DNA from 3 places in the Streptomyces sp. NPDC026538 genome. Region 3 is predicted to be linked to each of the others. Evidence: riboswitches for the same ligand, from Rfam matches in the RefSeq annotation. Region 3 holds a riboswitch; each other region holds the start of a gene.

Region 1 (6,684 bases), on a different contig from region 3:
CCGTGCACCACGCGGGAGAAGACGTCGCGGCCCAGTTCGTCCGTGCCGAACCAGTGACTGCCGCTCGGGCCGCGGAAGTTCTGGGACGGCACCCCCTTCAGCGGGTCCTGCGAGGTGAACAGATCCGGCCAGAAGGCGGCCAGCACCACCAGCACGAGGACGACGGCGGACACCAGCAGACCGGGGCGGCGCAGCAGGAACCGGAGCACCCGGCGGATGTCGGCGGGCCGTCCGGGTTCCGCGGGAGGTCCCGTCTCGACCGGCCGGGCGAGGCCGAGGGCGGCCTCGGCCTGGTCGTCGACAAGGCTCTGACTCATGCGAAGCTCGCCCTTCTGTCCGAGGCCACCACGATCCGCGGGTCCAGCAGCGGATAGACGAGGTCGACGAGCAGGTTCGTCGCCACGAAGATCAGCGCGCCGAACACCACCACCCCCTGGACCAGCGGGATGTCCTGGGTGGTGACCGCCGCCGCGGTCACCCGGCCCAGACCGTCCCGGGAGAACACCGTCTCGACCACCACCGAACCGGCGATCAGCTGCCCGACCAGCAGGCCGACGACCGTCAGCGCCGGCAGCGAGGCGTTGCGCAGCGCGTGCCGCAGATGCACCCGCCACCGGCCGGCGCCCTTGGCCCGCGCGGTCTCCACATAGGCCTGGTCCAGCGCGGTCAGCAGGCTCTTGGCCAGCACCTGGGCGACCTGCGCGCCGGTCGGGATCGCCAGCGTCAGGGCCGGCAGATCCAGGCCGCGCAGCCCGTCGTTGCCGAACGCCGGGAACCAGTGCAGCCGGAACGAGAACACCTCGACCAGCAGCAGACCCACCCAGAACGTCGGGACCGACACCCCCAGCGGCGGCAGCGACAGCAGCAGCTGCCGCAGCCACCGCTGCGAGGTGTACGTGGCCACCACCGCGAGGCCGCCGCCGAGCACCACCGCCAGCAGCAGCGCGGCACCGGTCAGCTGGAGCGTCTGCGGCAGCGCGTCGGCCAGCGTGGAGGTCACCGGGCGGCCGGTGGAGACCGCGTCGCCGAAGTCCCCGCGCACCGCCCGGCCCAGATACTCCGCGTACTGCACCAGCACGGGCTTGTCGAAGCCGTACTCGTGACGCAGCCTGGCGAGTTGGGCCGGGTCGACCTCCCCCGAGTCCACTCCCGCCCCGGCCATCGCGGAGACCGGGTCGCCGGGCAGGAAGTCCAGCACCAGGAAGGACACCGTGTAGGCCGCCCACAGCACCCCGACCGCCTGCGCCAGCCGTTTGATCACATAGCGTCGCATCCGCTAGCCGATCCAGGTGTCGTGCAGCTGGACGCGGCTGCCCGAGTCGAATGCGAGGTCGTGCACCTTGTTCGCGACGCCCAGCTGGGTCTGGAGCTCCACCACCGGCACGTTGTACGCGTTCCGCACGATCAACCGCTGTGCCTCCGTCACCAGTTGCCTGCGCTTCGCGGTGTCCGTGGTCGCGGCCTGTGCGGACAGCGCCGTGTCCAGCGAACTGGCGGGCAGGTGGTAGAAGTTGCCCAGCTGGGTGGAGAAGGAGCCGCGCAGGATGTCCGGGTCGGCGCGGGTCGTGTTCCCCCACACCACGTCGAAGTCACCCGACTGGAGCGTGGTGGCGAACTGGGTGACCGGGAGCTGCTTGAGCACCACGTCGATCCCGACGGCCTTGAGCTGCTGCTGGACCAGCTCCAGCGCGGGCTGGTTGGTGGCCGCGTTCGGGAACCAGGTGATGGTCAGGCTCAGCTTCTTGCCGTCCTTGGTGCGGACGCCGTCGCCGCCGCCCTGCCAACCGGCCTGATCCAGGAGGGACTTGGCCTTGGCCGCGTCGAAGGCGAGGTCGGTGGAGAGGTCGGTGTAGTCGGGCGTGGTGTGCGCCAGGATGCTGGTCGCCGGCTGGGTGCCGGTCGGGAAGACGGTGTCGGCGATCTGCTTCCGGTCGACGGCGGCCAGGATCGCCTGGCGCAGCTTCGTGTCCTTCAGCAGGGGCCGCGAGTTGTTGAGTCCCAGACCGAACACCACGCCGGGGTTGGCCCGGCTCTGGAGGGCGACCTGGCCGCCCTTGAGCGCCGCCTCGTTGGCCTTGCCGACGCTGCTGATCACGTCCACCTGACCGGACTGCAGACTGCCGGCTCGCACCCCGGCCTCGGGTACGACCTTGAACACCAGCTTGTCCAGGTACGCCTCGCCCTTCTTCGACCACAGCGAGGAACCCCAGTCGTACCCGGCCCGCCTGGCCAGGGTGACCGACTGGTTCTGCACGTACTGCTTCAGCACGAACGGCCCGGAGCCGACCACACCGTCACTGCACTTCTGCTGCGGGGACCTCTTCACGCTCGCCGACGACTCGATCCCCAGCGAGTGGGTCGAAGTCGCCTGCAGGAATTGGGCGTTGGGCTGCTTGAAGGACACCTTGACGGTGAGCGGGTCGACCACGGTGGTGCTTTTGACACCGCTCAGGTAGCCCTCCGCGAGGGTGCCCAGGGCGCCGAGGTCCGGCACCGCGTCGAAGTTGTCCTTGACCACCTGGGCGGTCAGCTTCGAGCCGTCGCTGAAGGTGACCCCCGGCCGCAGATGGAACGTGAACGTCGTCGCGTCGCCGCTGATGTCCCAGCTCTTGGCGAGCCACGGCACGATCTTGCCGGTCTTCGGGTCCTGGTCGGTCAGGGAGTCCACGATCTGGCGCACCGAGTAGATGGTGTCGTTGCTTCCGACCTGCTGCGGATCCACGCAACCGGCGTCGGATCCCACCGCGAAGGTCAGGGTGCCGCCGGACTTCGCCTGGCCGCTTCCGCCGCCGGAACCGTCGTCGCCCGAACCGCACGCGGTCAGCAGGACGCTGGTGGTCAGGAGCGCGGCCAGGGGCGCCCATCGGGAGGGTCTGAAATCCGCAAGTGCAGTCACGGAGGGCTTTCTCCTACTCGTGTCACCCGGCACGGGGTGCCGGGCTTCGGGGCGCGAGGCACGGCCGTGCAAGGGCGTGCAGAGGCGTGCGGCCCCGGCCGGATCGGCGCCGGCCGGGGGAAGCGCTGTGCAGACGGAGGACAAACGGAGGCAGGTGGACGACACCGGGGACCGGTGGCGGGGGAAAGGCGGCGCGAAGGGGCCGGGGCCGGTGACGAGGGTCAGCCGGCGGCAGGCGGGCCGGTCAGACCCGACAGAGGCAGCTGGTCGAGCGCTTCAGATCGATGTGGCGCCGACGCGAGAGCCGGGAGTACGCCGTGGCGTCGGCGGGGGAGGCAGCCGGGTCATCGCTGTGTCGCATGCCGGTCCCTCCTCGTCTCCGGCCCCGGTCACGGGGCCACGCGCTTGCGGGAGTCGTCGGTGACCCCGCCGGGCTTTCACCTGGAGCACCCCACCGCGGGGGAGGGTTGCCGGTCAGCGAGCCAGGGCTTGACGCTGACACTCAATGCCGTTGGCGATCGTACGGATCGGTTTTGTCGTACGTCAATGCCGCAACCGGCGCCCTGTTCGAGAAGACGGGATCGTGTCACGTGCCGGGACGCATGGTGGACGCGTGGGAGCGTGCGAGTGGCAACGTCGAGGAGTACCTGCGGGTCTTCGGCCGCCCCGAGCAGCTCGCCGCCTGGCGGGAGAACCGCCCCCACGTCGCCGAAGTCACCGCGTGAGCAAGCCGAAGGAGAGCCGGTCATGACCACATTCCCCACCGCGCAGGCCGTGCGGACCACGCCCGAGGGGCTCCTGTGGGAGCCGAGCGAGCGCTGGGTGCGGGGCCGTAAGGGTGACGTCACCATCGTGGACAGCCGCCATCCCGTCCTCGTCTGGGAGCCCGGTGTGCCCGTACCGCTGTACGCGTTCCCGCGCGCGGAGGTCCGCGAGGACCTGCTCCGACCCGCGAAGAACCCCCCGGCCGGCACCCACACCGGCTCGTGGATCTTCTACGACCTCCACGTCGACGGCGAGCTGCTGGAGAACGCCGCCTGGACCTTCCCGGCCGCCGACCTGGCCGGCCACATCGCCTTCGAGTGGTTCCGGCGCGTCGGACGGGGCCTGGACCACTGGTACGAGGAGGAGGAAGAGATCTTCATCCACCCCCGTGACCCGCACAAACGGGTGGACGCCATCCCCAGCAGCCGTCACCTGGTGGTCGAGATCGCCGGCACGGTCGTCGCGGACACCCGCCGGCCGGTTCTGCTCTTCGAGACCGGCCTGCCCACCCGCTACTACGTCCCGCGCGAGGACGTCCGCCTCGACCTGCTCGAAGCCACCGACCACCACACCGGCTGCCCCTACAAGGGCACCGCCGAGTACTGGTCGTGGCGCGGCGAGGCCGACGTCCCGCCCAACGTTGTCTGGAGCTATCCGGACCCGCTGCCCGCGGTCGGCGCGGTCCAGGGGCTCCTCGCCTTCTACAACGAGGCCGTCGACATCACCCTCGACGGGGAACGGGTGGAGCGCCCCGTCACACACTTCACCAAGGCGCTCACGGAGCAACAGCGCACCTGACGAGAGACGACCGCGGGATCGAGGCGGCCGGCACCCGCAGACAGCCCCCGCCGCCGGCCGAGGAGCACGGCTACGGCGGCGGGGGGCCAGCGAGACGTGCGGTTCCGTCAGCGGCGGCCGCCGCGCTCCAGCGGGAGCTTCTCGCCCGTCTCGATCGCGACCGGCAGCCGGTTCTCGGCCGGCGGCAGCGGGCAGGTGGCCAGGTCCGTGTAGGCGCAGGGCAGGTTGGCGGCGCGGTTGAAGTCGATCGTCACCCTGCCCTCGGCGTCGGGGGCGGCGATCCGGAGGGAGCGGTTGGCCGCGTACGTGGTCACGCCGGAGGTCTTGTCGGTGAACAGCACCATCAGGGCTCCCGGCGTCCCGCCGTTGAACGCGGTGAGCCGGTGCACGGCGCCGTCCAGTTCGAACTCGACCTCGCCGGGGGAGTCGTACACGTGCTCCAGACCCTCGACGGCGGCACCCACGGTCACCGGGCGCGGGGTACCGAAGGGCAGGAAGCGGCCGGAGAGCACCCAGCGCGGGTCGGGATCGTAGGCAGGTGTCCCGGTGAACGCCGTCCGCAGCGCGTTGCCGGGGTGGCGGGGCCGCACGATGTCGTGTCCGCCGCGCTTGGCGACCTCGATCACCGCGTCGCCCCAGCCGACGTACACACTGGCACGTTCGGGGAGGACGCCGAAGTCGTGGCGGCCGCGTACGGCCTGCCCGTCGACGGTAACCTCCTCGCCCTCGTCCAATGCGACGACCACACCGGCGGCGGTGCTCGACCAGGCACCGGGCGCGTCCTCGAACCGGGTGGGCTCGTCGCCGAGCCAGTGGAGACCGGTGATCGCGAGGAACCCGTGCGGGCCGGCCAGCACCGCCTCCTTCTGCCGGTGCCACTCCTCCCAGTCCTGTACGAAGCTCACCCGGTCGACGTCCTGAACGGTCATGTCGGATCCCTCCAGCTGCGCGTTCTGTCTCTCGAACAACAGCCGGGCCGACGCGCGTCATCCCGCCAGGAGAAGTTCCACGTTTCCGCAATGTGAGACCTGTCCGGAACTTATTGACCGACAGGGTGGGCGTCTGCTCAACTCACGTTCCATGACCCCGCGTATGGATTTGACCCGGAGGCGCCACATCGACCTGGCGCACGTCTCCAGCGCGTTCTGTTGTCGTTGATCCGGAAGGCGTCTCGCTGATCCGGAAGGCAGGTCGCTGATCCGCACAAGCGGCTCTCGGCAGCGGCCGCCGTGCGCCGAAGGCGTACTTCCGGAAGGGGCCGGGCGAAGCCTCCATCCCAGCGGTGTCCTCCGTCAGGAACCGCGTCATCCCCGCACGACCGCGTTCTCCTCCCGCTCCAGGTCTCCCCGTATGCCGTCAGCTGCGGCCGAGGGTTTCTCCGGGCCTGTGGTGCGGGCCGGGCCAGTGGTGCGGGCCGGGCGGACCTCCCCAGGGCACCGCGGGCGGTGCGCGCCGAACGGTGCGGTCGCACGACCTCCCCTGCACCGTCCGACCTTCGCCTCGTACTCCTCGCGCGGTCGTCGGGCCCCGCTCGCGACCGGACCGACTACCGGCCTCGTGGCCGTTCACCGCCGCCCGTCACCCGTTCACCCCGGCTCTCCGCACCCGGCAGTGCGCCCCATTCCTTGAGAGGGACCTCCTCATGCCTCCGACCATCCGCAAGCTCACGGGCCGCATCGGCGCGCTCGTCGACGGCGTCGACCTTGCCGCGCCCGCCGACCCCGCGACGGTCACGGCGCTCCGTCATGCCCTCGACGAGCACAAGGCGATCGTGTTCGCCGACGTGAACCTCGACAACGCCAGCGTCGACGGGCGGCGCAGTGAGCAACTCGTCGGCGACGCCTCGCACTACAGCAAGGTGCTGGAGGTGGCGGCATGACCGAGGTCAGCCTCAAGAGGCCGGCCGTCGTCCCGGCGATCGTGGAGACCTCGGCAGAGACGCCGAACGCGCCCGGACGCGAGGTCTTCCTGCCGAGCCACGCCCGCCGCCGGACCCCGCTGCGCACGCTCCGCGAGCGGCTGCGCTGGCCGCTGGGCATCTACACCACTCCGGTCGTGATCCTCATCGCCTGGGAGATCCTCGCGAGGGCCGGAGCGCTGCGGAAGACCTATGCTCCGGCGCCGACCTCCATCGTCAAGTCCGCCGCCGACCTGTGGCAACAGGGTGTCCTCGGACCCGACTTGGCCATCTCGCTGCAACGCGCCGGTATCGGCCTGGCCGTCGG
Region 2 (6,684 bases), on a different contig from region 3:
GCGCGGCTGGCGGCCTGGGCCTGCTCGGCGTCCAGGGCGGCCTTCTCCTTGGCCGTCAGGGTGTTGAGGAGCTTCTGCGCGTCGGCGAGCTTGGACTGGACGGCGCTCTTCTGCTTGGCCAGCTCGGTGCGGGTGGCGGAGAGGTCCTTGAGCTTGTCCGTCGCCTCTGCCCGCTCCTGGGCGAGTTCGCGCTGTTTGTCCTGAATCTTCTTCAGGGCCGCGACCTGCTGGCCGCTCAACTGGTCGAGCGTGGACGCCTTGTCGAGGTAGTCGTCCGGGTCGGACGAGAGGAAGAGCTGGACCGACGGGTCTATGCCGCCGGAGCGGTACTGCGCGGTGGCCAGCGAACCGAGGCTGTCCCGCAGCTTGTTGAGGTCCTCCTGACCACGGGCCACATTGTCCTGGATCGTGGAGATTTCCTTCTGCAGCTTGTGCTGCTTGTCCTTGGCTCCGTCCAGCTTCTCGGTGGCCTGCTCGGCCTCCTCGTAGAGCTTGTCGACCTTTGCCTTGACCTCGTCCTTGCTCAGCTTCTCGCTGGGTGCCGCGTTGGCGGCGTTGGCGCTGAGGACGACAGCAGCGGCGGCTGCGGTGGTCAGCACGGTCACGCGCGCGCGACTCGGCTGCTTGGGTCGACGATGGGACGCCACGGAGACGGGCTCCTTCGTTTGAGTGATCACCCGTGTGGAGGTTCGAGGCCCGACCCTAGTGACCTCCCCGTGATCAGTTCAAACCCAACAGCGAAAAAACTGGTCACGCAACGCACTCTTTGCACATAACTCACGTGCCGTAATGCTCGATTGACGCTACGTTGCGTGACGGTTCGGTCAATTCGGGCATTGCATATGTCCGTTGAACCTTCAGGACAGTCGCTTCAGAAGCATCGCAGAAGCGACCGGACGGGCACCCGCCTTGGCGACCCCGTCGGCGACCTCGCGGTCGGTCGAGGCGACGATCACCGGACGGCCCGGCGGCTCGGCGCGCACCAGCTGGCGGATCAGCTCGTCCGCGGTGACACCTGGCTTGGAGAAGAGGACCCTGACCCCGCGCGGCGGTGCGAGCAGCACCGGGGCGGCCAGTTCGGCGCCGTCGAAGACACAGGTGACCTCGGCGCCGGTCTGCGCGGCGAGCTGGGAGAGCTGCCCGAGCAGCCGCAGCCGCTGCTTCTCCAACGGCATCTGCGGATAGCCGGTCTTGGTCACGTTGTAGCCGTCGACGACCAAGTGCGCCTGGGGCAGGGCGAGCAGCTGGTTGAGAATGGCCGGGTCGTTCTCGGAGAGCGCCCGGGCCGCGATGTCCTTCGGGGTCATTCGTCCCGGTTCGACCGCGTCCACGGTCTCGGCGGGCCGCACCGACACCGGCGGCAGCGCCAGTTCGCGGCGCAGCCCCTGGGCCGCGTCCAGGACGGTGTCGAGCAGCAGCCGCACTCTCATGTCCTCGACGCTGCGTCCCTCGCGGGCGGCCCGGCGGCTGGCCTCCAGGGCTGCCTCGACCTCGCCGAGCCGGCCCTTGAGACGCCGGCCCTCGCTCTCGGCGGCGGACACCTGGGCCTGCCCCTCGGTGCGCACCGACTCCATCTCGCCCTGCAGCTTGCGCAGCGCGGCCTGACCCCGCTTGACGTCACTGAGGGCCGCGCGCAGCTTGCGGTGAAGCGATTCCGCTTCCTTCTTCGCCGCGTCCAGCTCGGCGCGCAGCCGCTCCGTGTCGGCACGGGTCTGCGCCCGGGCCCGGTCCAGCTCCTCGCGCAGCCGCTCCAGTTCGGCCCGGCTCTCCTCGTCGGCGCGCTCGGCGTCGGCCCGCTGGGCCTCCTCGCCGGCCGCCGCCACCAGCTTCACCCAGCCCGTGGGGCGCAGTACGTAGGCCGCGGCCGCCACATCGAGCGGGTCCGCGGCCGGGGGAGGTGAGCCGGAGTCGAGGGCGCCGGCGAGTTCCGGCTGGGCCTCTCTGAGCTTCTCCCCGATCCGCTGCCGGAAAAGGGTGTCCGTCTCCAGCGCGGTCGCCATGGCGTTGCCGGCGAACTTGGCCCGCCGGTTCGGGGCGAACCGGGCGTACTGCCGCAGTTGAGCCGGCAGTTCGGCGACGGTCAGGCCGCCGAAGCCGTCCGACACGATCTGCACGACACGCCGTCGCACGCCGTCGGGCAACGGACGGTCAAGCACCTCGGCGGTGCCGTCGCCCGGCCCCCCGCCTGTGGTCTCCACCATCCGTCACACCCCATCACCTGTGCGGGGCCGCCTCCCGGTCTCAGGAGTCGGCACCCGGCCTGTCCACGAGTTCCACCTGGTCCACCGCGTTGCACCAGCGGCAGCGCACCGACTCGATGGTCTCACTGACCACCTCGCGCTCCTCGACCTTGGGCTCACCGGCCAGGTCGAGGTGCACGTACTCCACGACCTTCGACGAGCGGGTCACGTCGAACCTCGTGAGGTTGCCACAGAGGGTGCAGCGCCACCGCGTCGTGGCGGTCGGCAGGGGAACCGTCATCGTGACTGTTCGCTTCCTTCTAGTGTCCGTGACGCGCCGTCCCGACGCGTGTGGCTCGTTACCCTACGGCCTGGCGAGTACTCGACGCCGCCCCGTCCAGGGCGGCGAGGCGATCTGCACCAGTGCATCCCGTTACGTCATGCTCTATGTCCATGATCGGCAACTGGAACACGACGGCCGGCCGGACGCTGCGGAGCCTGAGGGGGACGTCGGCGCCCATGACGTACACCCTGATCGCCGTGTGCTGCCTGATCTTCGTGCTCGGCCCGGCGTCCGGCTTCACCCCGTCCTACGGCACCGGGGACGCCCTGGCGGCCGCCCAGCGCGCGTACTTCCGGCGCTGGGGGGTGGTCCCCGCCGACCTGTTCGACGGTCCGGCGCGGGAGGTGCTCACCCCGGCCACGGCGCTGTTCATCCACGGCAGCTGGGTGCACCTGCTCGGCAACATGCTCTTCCTCTTCGTCTTCGGGGCGATGACCGAGGAACGGATGGGCCGCGTCGAGTTCACCCTCTTCTACATCGGCTGCGGCTACCTCGCATTGCTCGGCTACGCGGCCGCCAACGCCACGTCCCAGCAGTCGCTGGTGGGGGCGTCCGGGGCGATCTCGGCGGTCCTCGGAGCGTTCCTGTACCTGTTCCCCAACGCCCGCGTGACCAGTCTTCTGCCGTTCCTCTTCTTCCTTCCGCTGCGGTTCCCGGCCTGGGTGGTGCTCCCCTTCTGGGCGGCCCTGCAGTGGGTCGCCCTGAACCAGGCCCCCTCCGGCCCCGGCGTGGCCTACCTCGCCCACCTGGTCGGCTTCGGACTCGGCGTCGGCTACGCGTGGGTGCGGTACGGCCGTGGGACTAAAGTGAAGGCCGCCCCAGCTCCGGCACCCGAGGGAGAGAACCAGCCGTGATCACCGCGATCGTCCTCATCAAGACCAGCGTGGACCGGATCCCCGAGATCGCGGAACAGATCGCCGCGCTGGACAGCGTCAGCGAGGTCTTCTCCGTCACCGGTACGTACGACCTGATCGCCATGGTCCGGGTGCGCGAGCACGAGGATCTGGCCGAGGTGATCCCGGGCCGGATCAGCAAGATCCAGGGCGTGGAGGGCACGGACACGCACGTCGCGTTCCGCACGTACTCCCAGCACGACCTGGAGGCCGCGTTCGCCATCGGCCTGGACAGCTAGCGGACGCCGTTCACCCAAGCGCCCCGTCAGGGGCGCGGGGAACTGCGCGCTCAGCCCCCACCGGCCCGCACCGCGGTCGTCTGCGGGTCCGTCGTGGCTGGTCGCGCAGTTCCCCGCGCCCCTTGCGGGGCGCTGATCACACCGCCGGGACGCAGCGGCCTTCTTCCGTGCGGTACGTCCACTTGGCGCCGTGGGCAACCAGTTCCTTCACGGCGTTCGCGAAGCGCTCCACGTGCTCGTCGGGCGTCCCCGCCCCGAAGCTCACCCGGATCGCGTTGAGGGACTTCTCGCCCGGTGCCGCCTCCGGCGCCCCGCACTCGCCCTGGGTCTGGGGGTCGGAGCCCAGCAGGGTCCTGACCAGCGGGTGGGCGCAGAAGAGGCCGTCGCGGACGCCGATGCCGTACTCGGCGGAGAGGGCGGCGGCGAAGTGGGAGCTGTTCCAGCCCTCGACCACGAAGGAGAGCACGCCCACGCGGGGGGCGTCGTCGCCGAAGAGGGACAGGACACGGACCTCGGGCACCTCGGCGAGGCCCTCCCGGACCTTGGCGATCAGGTGCCGCTCGCGGGCGACCAGCGTGTCGAAGCCCGCCTCGGTCAGCGCCTTGCAGGCGGCGGCGATCGAGTAGGCGCCGATGACGTTCGGGGAGCCCGCCTCGTGCCGCGCAGCGCTGTCGTGCCACTCCACGGCCACTCCCCCGTCCGCGCGCCGGGTGACCTTGCGGCTGGCGCCGCCGCCCGCGAGGTACGGCTCGGCCGCCCGCAGCCAGTCGGCGCGGCCGGCCAGGACGCCGGAGCCGAAGGGGGCGTACAGCTTGTGGCCGGAGAAGGCGATCCAGTCGACGTCCAGCTCGCGGACGCTCACCGGGTGGTGCGGGGCCAGCTGGGCCGCGTCCAGGACGATCCGGGCGCCGTGCGCGTGCGCGGCGGCGGCCAGCTCACGGACCGGCCACAGCTCGCCGGTGACGTTCGAGGCGCCGGTGACGCAGACCAGGGCCGGGCCGTGCGGGTCACGGTCGGCGAGGGCCTTCTCCAGGGTCTCCACGGCCTGGCGCGGGGTGCGCGGGGCGTCGAGGTAGCTGACCCGGGCGTCCTGCCAGGGCAGCAGGCTCGCGTGGTGCTCGGTCTCGAAGACGAAGACCTGGCAGCCGGCCGGGAGGGCGCGGGCCAGGAGGTTCAGGGAGTCCGTGGTCGAGCGGGTGAAGACCAGCTGGTCGTCCTCACGGCAGTCGAGGAACTCGGCGACGGTCCGGCGGGCGTTCTCGAAGAGGTCCGTGGAGAGCTGGGAGAGGTAGCCGGCGCCGCGGTGGACGCTGCCGTAGTAGGGCGCGTACGCGGCCACGTCGTCCCAGACACGCTGGAGGGCGGGGGCGCTGGCCGCGTAGTCGAGGGCGGCGTAGGTGACCTCGCCACCGGTGACGAGCGGGACGATGACATCCCGCCCCAGAACGGGCAGGGGAGCACAAACCGACTGGGCGGAGGCGGCGGTGGAGACGGACATGGCGGAACTCCCGTGAGAGGAAGGAAGAAAGGGAAAAGGGTGCGCGGAAGTGGGGGCTCGACGCCCTAGCGCATTCGCTTGCTCACGGGGGACTCCCTCGATGACCAGGATCCCTGGGCTTTGCTCATTCAGAAGAGCGTGAGGGATCCGCGCTTGCCGCAGACCTCGCTGCCTACGGCCTGGTCTTCACCCGGGGCACCCCGCCACGGACGGAGGGTTGCCGGACAGTCGGCCGGGGCCTCATGACTGTCACTCATGACCTGAGTGGAAAACTAGATGAGGTGATCGCCGGCGCGCAACTCCTGTCCGGATGACGGACTGCCGAGGGCGCCGGCGCCACATGCTCTCTTCCGTTGGGCGCCTACCGGTTGGTGGCCGCCGCCCAGCGCTCCAGCACCCGCTTGGCCGCGCCCGAGTCGATCGACTCCGCGGCCTTGTCCATGCCGGCACGGATCTGCTCGGCGAGCGTTCCGGTGCCCGGGTCCAGGGCCACCAGGGCCGCCGCCGAGTTCAGCAGGACCGCGTCACGGACCGGGCCCGTCTCGCCGTCCAGCAGCCGGCGCGCGACCTCCGCGTTGTACGACGGGTCGCCGCCGCGCAGCGCCTCCACCGGGACCAGCTCGATGCCGGCGTCCCGCGGGTCGAAGGTCTCCTCGGTGACCTTGCCGTCGCGGACGATCCAGACGTGGGACGTGGCGGTGGTCGTCAGTTCGTCGAGGCCGTCGTCGCCGCGGAAGACCAGGGAGGAGTTGCCGCGCTCGGCGAAGACGCCCGCGACGACCGGTGCCATGCGCGGGTCCGCGACGCCGACCGCCTGGGACCGCACCTGCGCGGGGTTGGTCAGCGGGCCGAGGATGTTGAACACCGTGCGGATGCCCAGCTGGCCGCGGGCCGCGCCGGCATGGCGCAGCGCCGGGTGGAACTTGACGGCGAAGCAGAAGGTGATGCCGGCCTCCTCGGCGACCTCGGCCACCCGCCGCGGGGTCAGGTCGAGGTTGACGCCGAGCTTCTCCAGCACGTCCGAGGCGCCGGACGCGGAGGACGCGGCCCGGTTGCCGTGCTTGACGACCTTCGCCCCGGTGCCGGCCACCACCAGCGCCGACATCGTGGAGATGTTCACCGTTTTGGCGCCGTCACCGCCGGTGCCGACGATGTCGACCGTGCGGCCCGGTACCTCGATGACGTTGGCGTGCGCGTACATCGTGCGGACCAGGCCGTTGATCTCGTCCACCGTCTCGCCCTTGGCCCGCAGGGCGACGACGAAGCCGGCGATCTGGGCGTCGGTCGCCTGGCCGCGCATGATCTGGTCCATCGCCCAGGCCGTCGCGTCCGCGCTCTGGTCCTGGCCGTAGAGCAGCGCGTTCAGCACCTCGGGCCAGGAACGGCCCGCCGCGATGTCGCCTCCAGCGGGGGTCACAGCGCTCATAAGGCCGCTCCTGATCGTCGTACCGGCAAAAAACGGTGTCAGGCCTACCCTATCCAGCCCCGGGCACGGCGAAGGGCCCCCATCCGTACACCGGACGGGGGCCCT
Region 3 (6,684 bases):
TTCGGCACCTTCGCCGACACGACCTGCACGGTCCGCCGGCCGCCGTCCTTGCCGGTGGCCGTGAACTGGTTGCACTTGTCCGGCAGGGTCTTCAGCCAGGCCAGCGTGGCGTCCAGGTTCGCCGAGCCGTAGTCGCCGACCTGGTACAGCATCCGGGAGTCCTCCGAGGTGAACCCGCGCAGCCCGGAGGCGCCCGAAGCGCGGCCGAGGAGGCTGTCGGAGTACAGGGCGTCGAGGAGGCGCTGGCAGTCGGCGGCATCCGACTTGGCGGTGAGGAAGGCGGCCACGTCGACCTTCCCGACCAGCATCGAGTTGCGCCAGGTCGCCGCGTCTTTGGCCAGCTGCCAGTTGTCCTCGATGTCGGCCGGCGTGATCAGCGCGGCCTGCGCACCCGCCCTGGTGAGGGCGGGGGTCGCCGACGGGGACGCGGGCGAGTGCTCGCCGGCGGGCGAGACGGACACGGCCTCGGGGCCCCCGCTCTCGTCCGTGCAGGCCGCCGTGGCGAGCAGGATCCCCGTCGCCAGGGCCGAGACGAGAACACGCACGGGTCGGGACGGACGGATCATCGCGACTGCCTCCTCGGGAACGCGGTACGTCGCTCCGCGGGGGCAGCGGTGCTGCGTCACTGCGCGGGCAACGGCGGTACGTCCCTCCACGCCACCATCCGGCACGGGCGCCGACCACCCGCGCGTGCCATCCGGGTGAGCGTCATGATCCGGGAACCGTGATCCGCACCTTCCGGCTGCCGCAGCGCGGGCACACCGCGTCGGTGAGCGGCGACCGCACGGCCCGGCCGGCCTCGTCGACGTACTCCTGGGTGCTCCGCAGGTCCGGGTCGGCGATCGGGTCGGTGAAGAACACCGCCTGGAAGGTGGCCTCCCAGACCTCGCCGCACCGCCCGCAGGCGAACACGAAGGTCTCGGGCACGGCGCCGGGCACGGGCCCGGGACCCGGGGGCTCGCTCATCGCATCCGGCTCCTGTCACTCGGCCTGCGCCTCCAGCGGACATCCCCTGGCGCCCCGCGGCAAGCCGGGCCGGCCGTCCCAGGCGTGGACGCCCCCTTGACGGCACGCGGAGGCCGATCGACACTCCAGGTGGGAATCCTAGTGAAAAGGTAGGGAAAGATGGGTCGGCTGCGCACGGTCACCGGCAGACAGCGCCGAGGGAACCGCACGCCCTGCCCCGTTCCGCTGCTCACCTCCCGCCTGCACATCGACCTGCAGCGCGTGTGCAGCGCCATCAGCCGCACCGGCTGAGCACCCTCCGCCGGCCGTACCCGCCGCCGGCCGTACCCGCCGCCCGGCCATGACCGGCCGGGCGCCCGTAGCCGGCCGCACCCGCCGAACGCCCACCCACCGAGCGTCCGGCCCTCGGGCGCCCGCCCACCGAGCGCCCACCCACCGACGAACGCTTCCGCCGCGCGTACGTCCGCGCGCCTCTACCCCCGGGGAGACGCATGTCCATCACTCCGCTCGCCGCCGTTCCGTCCGTCCGCACCGGCCCCGCCTTCCGCGGGCGCATCGGCCGGGACGCCCGCAGCGGGCACTACGCCGTGCCGCGCCGCTACCGGCTCCACCTCGCCACCGCCTGTCCCGACGGCCTCCGCATCGCCGTCGGCCACAGCCTGCTGGCCCTCGACGACTGTTGTCCGGTCACCTTCCTGGCCGCCGTCCCGGACTGTTCCGACGGCAGCCACTCGGCGCTGCGCCCGCTGTACGAGGCGAGTGCCCACCACTACTCGGGTCCGGCCCTCGCGCCGGTGCTCAGTGACGACTGGTCAGGCCGGATCGTCAGCACGCACAGCCGGGACATCCTGCGCGACCTGGACCGCCACTTCGGCGACGGCGGCGTCCGGCTGTACCCGTGCGGTGCCGAGGCCGAGATCGAGGAGGTCGAGCGGCTCTGCGCGGAGGACATCGAACAGGCGGCACAGCACGCCGGCCGGGAGGGCGGCGACCCGGAGGCGCTCGAGACGCTGCTGGCCGCCCTGGACGAGCTGGAGCACCGCCTGACCGGCACCGAGTTCCTGGTCGGCGGGCAACTCACGGCCGCGGACGTCGAGTTGTGGGTGTCCCTGGTGCAACTCGACACCGTGCACCGCAACCACCTGGACGCCGCCGCCGTGCACGCCATCGCCGGCCACCCGGTGCTGTGGGCCTACGCCCGCCGGCTGGCCGCCCACCCGGCCTTCGGCGCCCATCTGGACCTCGACGGCATCGCCCGCCGCCACCACGGCCGTTGCCAGGGCCTGGAGGCCGCCGGCGCGGCCGTCCAGATCCTGGACTGGGCGGGCCATGCGGCGGACGCTCCCGGCGCTTCACGCAGGTGAGAGCGTTCCGAACCGTTTCGCCAGTCGGACAGGCGTTGACATTCGTTCGGACGGCTGCCTAACTTACGGACCAGAACGGTCAAGAGCGTCAGCATCAAGCCCTGGCTTGCTGACCGGCAACCCTCGCACCGCGGTGGGGTGCCCCAGGTGACGACCGGACCGGATGACGATGTTCGGTAAGCGCGAGGCCCCCAGGGGCCGCCACAACAGTGACAGGTGACGGGACATGTACGCAGCTTCCAGGTCGGCCGAGGGCCGCACCCCGGGCTGCGTACAGCCGTATCCGAGCCCGCTGGTCGCCGACCGCGCCGTCGACCTGCTCCGCGTCAACAGCGCCCTGTGTAGCGCGTGTACCGCACCGGGCCGCGCCCGCTGTCGGGTCTGACCAGGCCTTTCCGCCTCGCCCGCAGCGCGGCTCCCGCAGCCTCGCGTCCCAGCGTCCTCGTCGAAGCACCGGCCGCCCCGGTGTGAAGCCGTCCGCCCCATCCCGTGTCCCGCGCGCCCCCGCGCACCTGTGCCGTGTCCCGACGCGGTGCGGTGCCGCGGCCCCGGCTGTGTGATCCGGGGTGTCCGACTCCGCCGGAGCCCGCCATGAGTGAACCCCCAGGCGTCCTGTCCGTGGCCGAGGCGCCACCGCCCACTGACGCACCGTCAAAATCTCTGAAAAGCCAGCGAGTTCAGCCACTGCGCCGACCCGGCCGGTGGATCGCCACCGCCGTCGTCCTGGTGCTCGTCGCGCAGTTCGTGCACGGACTGGCCAGCAACCCCTTCTACCAGTGGGACCGCTTCCGCTACTGGTTCCTGCGCCCCACCATCCTCGACGGGCTCGTCGTCACCCTCGAAGTCGCCGCGCTCAGCGCCGTACTTGGCCTGCTCGGCGGCGTCGTACTCGCCCTCGCGAGGCTTTCCGGCAGTCCGGTGCTGCGGGCGGTCAGCTGGACCTACACCTGGCTGTTCCGCTCGATCCCGCTGATCGTCCTGCTGATCTTCCTCTACAACTTCTCCGCCCTCTACAAGACGCTCAGCCTGGGTGTTCCCTTCGGTCCGTCCTTCGTCACCTTCGACGAGTCGAAGCTCGCCACCGACATGGCCATCGCCGTGATCGGCCTCAGCCTCAACGAGGCGGCCTACGCCTCCGAGGTGGTGCGCGGCGGCATCCTCTCCGTCGACCAGGGCCAGCACGAGGCGGCCGCCGCGCTCGGCCTGCCCAAGGGCTACCAGTTCACCCGGATCGTCTTCCCGCAGGCCCTGCGCTCCATCGTGCCGAATTACGTCAACCAGCTCATCGGCCTGATCAAGAGCACGTCCCTGGTGTTCTACGTCTCGCTGCTCGACCTCTTCGGCTCGGTGCAGTCCATGGGCAGCACCTACCCCGGTGACATCGTGCCGCTGCTGCTCGTCGCCACCGTCTGGTACCTGATCCTGACCAGCGCCGTCTCCGTGGTGCAGTACTACGTCGAGCGGTACTTCGCCCGCGGCGCCACCCGCACGCTGCCGCCGACCCCCCTCCAAAGACTCCGCACCGGCCTGGCCGGCCTGCGGGAACGGATACGCCGGGAGGCCGCCGTATGACCACCGCACCGGAGAAGGCGCCGGACATCGCGCCGGCCGCCCTGGAGATCCACGACGTCCACAAGTCGTACGGCGCCCACCGCGTCCTCGACGGCATCGACCTGACCGTCCGTCCCGGCGAGGTCACCGTCGTCCTCGGCCCGTCCGGCTCCGGAAAGTCCACGCTGCTCCGGGTCGTCAACCACCTGGAGAAGCCCGAGTCCGGCTACGTCAGCGTCGGCGGCGAGCTGATCGGTGTCAAACGCCACGGCGACGGTCTCAAGGAACTGAGCGAACGCGCCATCCTGGCCCAGCGCAGCCGGATCGGTTTCGTCTTCCAGAACTTCAACCTGTTCCCGCACCTGACGGTCCTCGACAACGTCGCGGCCGCCCCCGTCGCCACCGGAAAGCTGACCAGGCCGGAGGCCCAGCGGCTGGCCAAGGAACTCCTCGAACGGGTCGGCCTCGGCGAGCGCGTCGGCGCCTATCCACGCCAGCTCTCGGGCGGTCAGCAGCAGCGCGTCGCCATCGCCCGCGCCCTCGCGCTGCGCCCCGGGATCATCCTGTTCGACGAGCCGACCTCCGCGCTCGACCCCGAACTGGTCGGCGAGGTCCTCGCGGTCATCAAGGACCTGGCGTCCAGCGGCACCACCCTGGTGATCGTCACCCACGAGATCGGCTTCGCCCGCGAGGTCGCCGACCGGATCGTCTTCATCGACGGCGGAAAGATCGTCGAACAGGGCCCGCCCGCCGAGATCCTCGACCATCCGCGGCACGAACGGACCCGGGACTTCCTGCGCAAGGTCCTCTGAACGGCCTCCCCCCTTCATTTCCCGCTCGACCTCTCACCTTTCGCTCGAACACGAAGGACAGCCATGCCCACGCTCCTCTCCCGACGCAGCCTGATCCGCGGCCTCACCACGGCGACCGCCGTCGCGACCCTCGCCACCGGGCTCGCCGCCTGCGGGGGCGACAGCGACGCGGCCACCACGACCGGCAGCGCCAAGAGCGGCGAGGTCGTCATCGGACAGGTCTCCAACGGCGCCGCCCAGCAGACCACCATCAAGGTCTCCGAGGTCAAGTCCATCAGCGCCGAACTGCCCGCCGCCGTCCGCAAGAGCGGCAAGCTCGTCATCGGCGAGGGCGCCCTGCCCGCCGGGTTCCCGCCGCTGGCCTACGTGGGCGGCGACCAGAAGACCCTCACCGGTTCCGAACCCGATTTGGCCCGGCTGGTCGCCGCGGTCTTCGGCCTCACACCCGAGGTGAAGAACTTCACCTGGGAGAACATGTTCGTCGGCATCGACAGCGGCAAGGTCGACGTGGCCCTCTCCAACATCACCGACACCGAGGAGCGGAAGAAGAAGTACGAGTTCGCCTCCTACCGGCAGGACAACCTCGCCTTCACCGTTCCGAAGAAGAGCACCTGGAACTTCGGCGGGAACTACGAGAACCTCGCCGGCAAGACCGTCTCCGTCAGCGCCGGCACCAACCAGGAGAAGATCCTCCTGGAGTGGAAGGCCAAGCTGGCCAAGGAGGGCAAGAAGCTCGCGGTCAAGTACTACCAGGACAGCAACAGCGTCTACCTGGCCCTCAACAGCGGCAAGATCGACGCCTACCTCGGCCCCAACCCCGGCATCGCGTACCACAACAGGCAGACCGCGAACACGCCCAACGCCACCCGCACCGCGGGCACCTACTCCGGCGCGGGCGGCAGCCTCCAGGGCCTGATCGCGGCCACCGCGAAGAAGGACAGCGGCCTCGCCAAGCCGCTCGCCGACGCCATCAACTACCTGATCGAGAACGGCCAGTACGCCGAGTGGCTCAAGGCCTACAACCTCTCCAACGAGGCCGTCGCCAAGTCCGAGGTCAACCCGCCCGGACTGCCGCTCGACAACTCCTGACCAACCGTCAATATGCACCCCTGCAGCACCCGCAAGGCGAGAAAGGACCCCGCCTCCGTGACCCTCCAGACCGACCGCCACGGAAGCGGGGCCCCGCTCGCACCCGATACGTCCCCGCTCGACAACGCCGTCCGGTCGGCCCTCACCGGCCCGCACGCCCACCTCGCGAAGCGAAGCGAGATGGGCGTGCGGGCCGAAGGCCGGGGGAGGGTCGCCCGGGCGGCCCGTCACCCCGACGACGTCTACGCCTATGCCGCCCTCGCCGACGCCACCGACCCGGACGCCCGGGTCGACCTGCGCACGCTCGTCGGCCCGGGAACGACCGTGAAGATCAGGCCGGTCGAGCAGGCACCGCCCGGCTGGACGGGGATCAGCACCGTCCGCACCGACCCGGAGCGCCGGGGCCGGGGTCTTGCCACCCGCCTCGTCCGCGCGGTCGCCGCCGGGATCCGGGAGCGCGGCGACACCCCGTTCCCGCACGCGGCCCCGGGCAACGCGAACGCGATCCGGCTCTACGAGTCGATCGGCTTCACCGAGCGGCTGCGCGGCCGCACCCTGCTGCCGCGCGGCCCGGGAACAACCACCGAACCCGGTCTGTTGTGACTCACGACGAGATGTACGCGGAGCAGGCGGGGAGGTGCGGGACGTGACACGTGTCCTCAGCCCCAGCCGCCGTACCGTCCTGCACTCCCGGCCGCACATCGACCTCCAGCGCGTGGCCGGCGCGCTCTGTTGTTCCTGACCAGTCGTCCCCGCAGCGCCCCCTCTCCGGCGCGCCCTCGTACGGACCTTCAGGAAGGCACCCCTGTGTCCTCATCTCCCGCTTCCCCTCTGCACCTCGCCGTCGCCCTGGACGGTACCGGCTGGCACCCCGCGTCCTGGCGCGAGCCGGTCGCCCGCCC

What was found. Region 3 has a riboswitch for S-adenosylmethionine ahead of ACZ4N4_RS19415 (amino acid ABC transporter permease). Riboswitches for the same ligand answer to the same signal wherever they lie in the genome.
Region 1: linked by a shared signal. The riboswitch ahead of ACZ4N4_RS26300 (putative leader peptide) and the one ahead of ACZ4N4_RS19415 (amino acid ABC transporter permease) in region 3 are both predicted to bind S-adenosylmethionine.
Region 2: linked by a shared signal. The riboswitch ahead of ACZ4N4_RS02070 (aminotransferase class V-fold PLP-dependent enzyme) and the one ahead of ACZ4N4_RS19415 (amino acid ABC transporter permease) in region 3 are both predicted to bind S-adenosylmethionine.

The regions. Positions count from the first base shown of each region.
Region 1 covers NZ_JBVHQG010000006.1:588,542-595,225, reverse strand. The annotation lists gene ACZ4N4_RS26315 (ABC transporter permease) at 1-317, opposite strand, end outside; gene ACZ4N4_RS26310 (ABC transporter permease) at 314-1,273, opposite strand; gene ACZ4N4_RS26305 (ABC transporter substrate-binding protein) at 1,277-2,896, opposite strand; gene ACZ4N4_RS26300 (putative leader peptide) at 3,141-3,257, opposite strand; SAM riboswitch class IV at 3,293-3,406, opposite strand; gene ACZ4N4_RS26295 (hypothetical protein) at 3,487-3,621, shown strand; gene ACZ4N4_RS26290 (DUF427 domain-containing protein) at 3,644-4,459, shown strand; gene ACZ4N4_RS26285 (DUF1684 domain-containing protein) at 4,567-5,388, opposite strand; gene ACZ4N4_RS26280 (hypothetical protein) at 6,102-6,338, shown strand; gene ACZ4N4_RS26275 (ABC transporter permease) at 6,335-6,684, shown strand, end outside.
Region 2 covers NZ_JBVHQG010000001.1:442,905-449,588, forward strand. The annotation lists gene ACZ4N4_RS02045 (C40 family peptidase) at 1-647, opposite strand, end outside; gene ACZ4N4_RS02050 (NYN domain-containing protein) at 858-2,201, opposite strand; gene ACZ4N4_RS02055 (hypothetical protein) at 2,242-2,481, opposite strand; gene ACZ4N4_RS02060 (rhomboid family intramembrane serine protease) at 2,634-3,377, shown strand; gene ACZ4N4_RS02065 (Lrp/AsnC family transcriptional regulator) at 3,374-3,655, shown strand; gene ACZ4N4_RS02070 (aminotransferase class V-fold PLP-dependent enzyme) at 3,792-5,153, opposite strand; SAM riboswitch class IV at 5,298-5,414, opposite strand; gene trpD (anthranilate phosphoribosyltransferase) at 5,515-6,579, opposite strand.
Region 3 covers NZ_JBVHQG010000004.1:539,593-546,276, reverse strand. The annotation lists gene ACZ4N4_RS19435 (hypothetical protein) at 1-566, opposite strand, end outside; gene ACZ4N4_RS19430 (hypothetical protein) at 709-966, opposite strand; gene ACZ4N4_RS19425 (putative leader peptide) at 1,126-1,257, shown strand; gene ACZ4N4_RS19420 (glutathione S-transferase C-terminal domain-containing protein) at 1,458-2,330, shown strand; SAM riboswitch class IV at 2,408-2,519, shown strand; gene ACZ4N4_RS19415 (amino acid ABC transporter permease) at 2,922-3,902, shown strand; gene ACZ4N4_RS19410 (amino acid ABC transporter ATP-binding protein) at 3,899-4,693, shown strand; gene ACZ4N4_RS19405 (transporter substrate-binding domain-containing protein) at 4,757-5,782, shown strand; gene ACZ4N4_RS19400 (GNAT family N-acetyltransferase) at 5,840-6,385, shown strand; gene ACZ4N4_RS19395 (putative leader peptide) at 6,429-6,524, shown strand; gene ACZ4N4_RS19390 (LLM class flavin-dependent oxidoreductase) at 6,590-6,684, shown strand, end outside.